Regions from separate parts of the Comamonas fluminis genome, predicted to be linked through region 2. Evidence: predicted binding sites of a transcription regulator. Region 2 holds the regulator's gene; the other holds the start of a gene.
What was found. Region 2 encodes NrdR, which represses ribonucleotide reductase genes. Its sites were predicted from a motif close to CACNANATNTNGTG; they were not measured.
Positions count from the first base shown of each region.

Region 1 (3,335 bases), 860 kb from region 2:
CATCGCTACCCCAAGCTCTTTCACCAGCCGCGTCGCCAGAAACCGGTACAGCCTTGCCTGCGGCTCTACCTCAAGACCTGCAAGCCTGGCTGGACGAGCAAGAGCGCAGCATTCTGGTTCAGGCCCTGCAGGACAACGGCTTTAACCGCACGGCCACCGCAGCACGCCTGGGCATCAGCCTGCGCCAGATTCGCTATCGCATTGAGAGACTGGGCATTGACCTGCCCTCCGAAGGAAACAAGCACCATGGCGACCACAGCTAAGCCAGCAGACCATCGCTCCACCTGGGAGTCCGGCTGGTGGCAGGCTGCGCACAAGCTAGCCTCTCCCAACTTCGGCCCGCGCCCCGCAGATGCCAGCATTGACCTGGTTGTTGTTCATTCCATCAGCCTGCCGCCGGGCCAGTACGGCACCGGCGCTGTGCAGCAGCTGTTCACCAACCAGCTAGACTGGGATGCACACCCCTACTATCAAGGCATTCGCGGGCTGGAAGTTTCCTCGCACTTCTTCATTACGCGCCAGGGCGAGGTCTGGCAGTTTGTGAGCTGTGACGACAGAGCCTGGCATGCAGGCGTCAGCCACTGGCGCGGTCGCGATCGCTGCAATGATGACTCCATCGGCATAGAGCTCGAGGGCCTGGAGGGCCTGCACTTCGAATCTGCGCAATATCTGGCGCTGCAGAATCTGTGCCAGGCCATTGGCGATCACTACGCCATTGCCTATATCGCTGGCCACGAACATATTGCCCCCGGCCGCAAGCATGACCCCGGCGCCGGCTTTGACTGGAAAGCGCTCACTGCACAGCTCAAAGCCCAAAGCAGCACCAGCCACTGGCAACTGCCCCCGCAAGTTTGAGCTTGCACACCCGCAAGCCGTTGAGCACTCTCAAATTCAGAGCGTCACACGCTTGCCATTCATGGCATTCATAGTTGCCTGAATGAAGAACCCTGTCGAGCTGTGCGACAGACGCTAGCTTTTCATGAGCAGCATCCACAGAGCCCGACCGTTCAACCCCGGTCACTGTGCTGTCAAGCAGCTTTTGCGCGCTGATGTCGCTTCTGCCAAACACACATATTTTTTACAAATTTGCGCGGCTTGGCAGCAGCACCGTGCAACGCCCAGAGGGCCTTGTGTGGCGGGGCTTTGGAGCGCATTGCGCGTCTGTCAAGTGACCTATGAAATGTCCGCTTCAGTAGTTTCATCAGGTCAGCCAGATTGAACAGCGATACACTACCGGTAGTGTTTCAGGGCGCTTCAGACCCTACATCTAGTGTTTACAAGTTGTGCACACCCTGTGCAAACCATGTGCAGACACTAGCGCCCGAATTCGTTTTTGATGGCCTGCCCAGAGTGCAGGCCTTTGTCTGCCTATCCACATATTGACCCTGAGGAACTTATGCAAGAAGCGTTGAACTCACTGCCTTCTGCCGCGCCCGACAGCGCAGCCAATTCTTCCTCCCCCAACGACAACTACCAGATCATCCGCCGCAGCGGTGATGTGGTGGCCTTCGCCCCCCAGAAGATTGCCGTGGCACTGACCAAGGCATTTCTGGCCGTGCGTGGTGCACAAGGCGCAGCTTCGGCCAGCGTGCGCGATACCGTCAACGAATTGACCGAAGGCGTGGTGCGCGCCCTGCTGCGCTCGCGTCCCGAAGGCGGAACGTTCCACATCGAAGACGTGCAAGACCAGGTTGAGCTGGGCCTGATGCGCGGCGGTCACCAGGACGTGGCTCGCGCTTACGTGCTGTACCGTGAAGCCCGCAACCAGGAACGCGCCGAGCAGAAGAAAGCCGCCGAAGCTGCGGCCAGCGCCGCCAAGGCCAGCAAGCCCGCCCTGCAAGTGACCGACAACGGCCAGCGCGTGCCGCTGAACCAGGAGCGTCTGGAAGCCCTGATTGCCGCATCCTGCCGCAACCTGAACGCCGACATTCAGGCTGCCCCCATCGTGGCCGAGACGCTGCGCAATCTGTATGACGGTGTGCCACTGACCGAAGTGTTCAAGGCCTCCATCCTGGCTGCCCGTACGCTGATCGAAAAAGACCCCGACTACACCTATGTCACCGCCCGCCTGCTGCTGCACACCATCGTGCGCGAAGTCATGGGCCGTGATGTGCAGCCTGCCGAAATGCAGGCCGCCTATGTGGACTACTTCCCCGGCTTTGTGCAAAAAGGCGTGGACAACGAGCTGCTCAACCCCGAGCTGCTGAACTACGACCTGCCCCGTCTGGCCCAGGCCCTGAAGGCCGAGCGCGACGAGCAGTTCGACTACCTGGGTCTGCAGACACTGTACGACCGCTACTTCCTGCACGTACGCAAGACCCGCATCGAGCTGCCCCAGTCCTTCTTCATGCGCGTGGCCATGGGCCTGGCGCTGAACGAGCCTGACCGCAATGCCCGTGCCATTGAGTTCTACGAGCTGCTGTCCTCATTTGACTTCATGTCGTCCACCCCCACGCTGTTCAACAGCGGCACACTGCGCTCGCAGCTGTCGTCCTGCTACCTGACCACCGTGCCCGACGACCTGGACGGCATCTATGAATCCATCAAGGAAAACGCGCTGCTGTCCAAGTTCGCAGGCGGTCTGGGCAATGACTGGACCCGTGTGCGTGCTCTGGGCTCCCGCATCAAGGGCACCAACGGCGAATCGCAAGGTGTGGTTCCCTTCCTGAAGGTGGTCAACGACACGGCCGTGGCTGTGAATCAGGGCGGCAAGCGCAAGGGCGCGGTCTGCACGTATCTGGAATCCTGGCACCTGGACATCGAAGAATTCCTGGAACTGCGCAAGAACACCGGCGACGACCGCCGCCGCACCCACGACATGAACACGGCGAACTGGATTCCCGACCTGTTCATGAAGCGCGTGATGGAAAAAGGCCAGTGGACGCTGTTCTCGCCTGCCGACACGCCTGACCTGCACGACCTGTACGGCGAAGCCTTTGAGAAGGCCTACACCGCTTACGAAGCCAAGGTGGACAGCGGCGAGCTGAAGCTGGCCAAGCGCATTCCTGCTGTGGACCTGTGGCGCAAGATGCTCTCGATGCTGTTCGAGACCGGTCACCCCTGGATCACCTTCAAGGACCCTTGCAACATCCGCTCGCCCCAGCAGCACGTAGGTGTGGTGCACTCGTCCAATCTGTGCACCGAGATCACGCTCAACACCAGCGACACCGAAACCGCTGTCTGCAACCTGGGCTCGGTGAACTTGGTCCAGCACATCAAGGACGGCAAGATCGACCATGACAAGCTGCGCAAGACCGTGAACACGGCCATGCGCATGCTGGACAACGTGATCGACATCAACTACTACGCCGTGCAAAAGGCCAAGGATTCCAATC
Region 1 covers NZ_CP066783.1:4,009,642-4,012,976, forward strand. The annotation lists gene JDW18_RS18525 (sigma-54-dependent transcriptional regulator) at 1-263, shown strand, start outside; gene ampD (1,6-anhydro-N-acetylmuramyl-L-alanine amidase AmpD) at 247-855, shown strand; gene JDW18_RS18535 (ribonucleoside-diphosphate reductase subunit alpha) at 1,397-3,335, shown strand, end outside.
Region 1: a site for NrdR is predicted at 1,260-1,273, ahead of JDW18_RS18535 (ribonucleoside-diphosphate reductase subunit alpha). Genes of this name have one in related genera too.

Region 2 (3,335 bases):
CCGCCAACCTGGAAACCGATGGTGGCTATGCCGCCAAGGTGCTGGCTGAGCACCAGCGACTGCGCCTTGGCGTGGGCCTGCGCGGCAGCTCGCTGATGACGGCCAAGGCCCCGGCTCCTGCCGCCAAGCCTGCGGCCCCTGAAGCCAGCAATGTGGCCGAGGCCACCACGGTGTCTCACGCCGAGCAAGTGGCTCTGGCCGACCCCAAGCTCTGAGAGAGACTGGATTTCCATGTTTTTGAAGCTGGCCATGGCCAGCTTTTTTCATGGCGCGATGTTTCAGGGTGCGAAGAAAGCGGGAAAAGCCTTCAGCGCCTTCGGCAGGCTGCCTGCTCAGCTACACTAGCGGGTGTACGCAACTGGCGATAGGCGCAGAAATCTCTGCCGCTGACGTGGAAACCAGCAGACTGCAAGGTCTGTGAACCACCGGGGAGCGTACCGCCCAAGGTCGACGTTTGAGACCTGCAAGCGTTTCAGCCGTTCGCCTGGGCAGCCCTTGGCCTCAAGGGAATTTCTAGTTCACAGGACTGCCATGTTTCAACGCACCGATACCGTCGCGAAAGTCGACCCCGAACTGTTTGCAGCTATTGAAGCTGAAAATACCCGTCAACAAGAGCACATCGAGCTGATCGCCAGCGAGAACTACTGCTCGCCCGCAGTGATGGAGGCCCAGGGCTCCCAGCTGACCAACAAGTACGCCGAAGGCTACCCCGGCAAGCGCTACTACGGCGGTTGCGAGCATGTGGACGTCGTTGAGCAGCTGGCCATCGACCGCATCAAGCAAATCTTTGGCGCTGAAGCCGCCAACGTGCAACCCAATTCCGGCTCCCAAGCCAACCAGGCGGTGCTGATGGCTTTTGCCAAGCCCGGCGACACCATTCTGGGCATGAGCCTGGCCGAAGGCGGTCACCTGACCCACGGCATGGCACTGAACATGTCCGGCAAGTGGTTCAAGGCTGTTTCCTACGGCCTGAACGCTGATGAAGCCATCGACTACGACAAGCTGGAAGAGCTGGCCCGCGAGCACAAGCCCCGCATCATCGTGGCTGGTGCTTCTGCCTACGCTCTGCGCATCGATTTCGAGCGCTTTGCCAAGATCGCCAAGGAAGTCGGCGCCATCCTGTGGGTGGACATGGCCCACTACGCAGGTCTGATCGCTGCTGGCGTGTACCCCAACCCCGTGCCTCACGCTGACGTGGTCACCACCACCACCCACAAGAGCCTGCGCGGCCCCCGTGGCGGTGTGATTCTGATGAAGGCTGAGCACGAGAAGGCCATCAACAGCGCCATCTTCCCCGGCCTGCAAGGCGGCCCTCTGATGCACGTGATCGCCGGTAAGGCTGTCGCATTCAAGGAAGCCCTGACTCCCGAGTTCAAGGCTTACCAGGAACAAGTCGTGAAGAACGCCAAGGTGTTCGCCGAGACCCTGACCGAGCGTGGTCTGCGCATCGTCTCCGGCCGCACCGAAAGCCACGTCATGCTGGTGGACCTGCGCGCCAAGGGCATCACAGGCAAGGCTGCTGAAGCGGCTCTGGGTCTGGCTCACATCACTGTGAACAAGAACGCCATCCCCAACGACCCCGAAAAGCCTTTCGTGACCAGCGGCATCCGCATCGGCACCCCCGCCATGACCACCCGTGGTTTCGGCGAGGAAGAAGCCCGTCTGACCGCCAATCTGGTGGCTGACGTGCTGGACAAGCCCGAAGACGAAGCCAACCTGGCCGCTGTGCGCGCCAAGGTGCAGGCTCTGACGGCCAAGTTCCCCGTTTACAGCAAGTAAGCAGGCAAGTTCGACAGGCTACGCGGATCGACCATGAAGTGCCCCTTTTGCAGCAACCCGGACACGCAAGTGGTCGAAACCCGCGAGTCCGAGGATGGGGGCTTCATCCGCCGCCGCCGCCGCTGCGGCGGCTGCGACAAGCGCTTCACCACCTATGAGCGCCCCGAGGTCAGCCTGCCGACCATTGTCAAAAAGGACGGCAGGCGCATCGAATACGAGCGCGCCAAGCTGCAAGGCTCTTTCCAGATTGCGCTGCGCAAGCGTCCTGTGAGCACGGCGCTGATCGACGAGGCGATTGACCGCATCGAAGACCGCCTGCTCAATTCAGGCCAGCGCGAAATCGATTCCAGCCGCTTGGGCGAGTTGGTGATGGATGAGCTCAAGGGCCTGGACAAGGTGGGCTATATCCGCTTTGCGAGCGTGTACCGCAGCTTTGAGGATGTGGACGACTTCAAAAGCATCATGGATGAGGTGCGCAGCCCCAAGGGCAGAGCCAAGGCCAAGACCGAGCCGCACTGATATGCAACAAAGCCACCTTCAAGGTGGCTTTGTTTTTTGGGGCGCTGTGTGCAAGAAACGCTCTCATTTAATGAGCATTGACCGCATGCAATCTCCTCTCTTCAGAAGAAATTTCTTCTGAAAGCATTAACGAGCACGCGCAATACGCTCCTGTAATGGAAGCAGCATGGGCTGCTGCTGGCTTTGCGCTCGCACATACTCCACCAGCGCATCCACATCGAGTGCACCACCCACCAGCACAGTGCCCTGCGTGAAGAGGCTGAAGTTGTCGCCGCCTGTACCCAGATAGCTTTGCAAGCCCACGCGGTAGCTGTGCTCAGGCTCAAGCAACTGGCCATTCAGGCGCATCTCGCTCACCCGCTGGTCCGGAGGCTGGCTGAGATCAAAGCGATACGTAAAGCCTTGCGAGACCTGCAGAATGCGCGGCGAATCGACTGTGTTGGTGCCGCTGTTGAACTGCTGCTCCAGCACCTGGCGAATCTGCTCGCCGCTCAGGCTCATCACCATCAAGGTATTGCCAAAGGGCTGCACGCTGAATAGCTGCCCATAGGTCACGCTGCCATCGTCTGCAGGCTGCAGATCGGCGCGCACGCCGCCAGAGTTCATAAAGGCCAGCTGCGCACCGCCGCCTGCCGCGCTTTGCGTGGCGGCCAGCATGGCATCGGCAATGATGCGCCCCATCACGCTCTCGCCATTGGCCTGCGGCGCACGGCTGGCCACACCCGCCAGGCGCCCCACTGTGGCGGCGGCCAGCGGCTGCGCAGCAGCCTTGTAGCGCGCCACCAGTTCAGCCACCACTGCATCGGGCGGGTACACCGGGAACCCGGGTTGCAGGGCCACCGTGGCCGTGCCGCTGGTAAAGGCCTCGCCCTGCACAATGTTCTGGCGCGCAGACTTCTGGCTGACGCGGCGGGTGCGGGCATCCACCTTGAGCTTTATCTCGGTCAGCAAGGTGCCATACAAGCCTGCGCTGGTCAGCAAGAACGGCTTTTTCGCATTGACCTTGGCATAGTCGCAAATATAGGAGCGATGGGTGT
Region 2 covers NZ_CP066783.1:3,145,093-3,148,427, forward strand. The annotation lists gene JDW18_RS14685 (lytic transglycosylase domain-containing protein) at 1-215, shown strand, start outside; ZMP/ZTP riboswitch at 345-497, shown strand; gene glyA (serine hydroxymethyltransferase) at 532-1,779, shown strand; gene nrdR (transcriptional regulator NrdR) at 1,813-2,298, shown strand; gene JDW18_RS14700 (bifunctional metallophosphatase/5'-nucleotidase) at 2,425-3,335, opposite strand, start outside.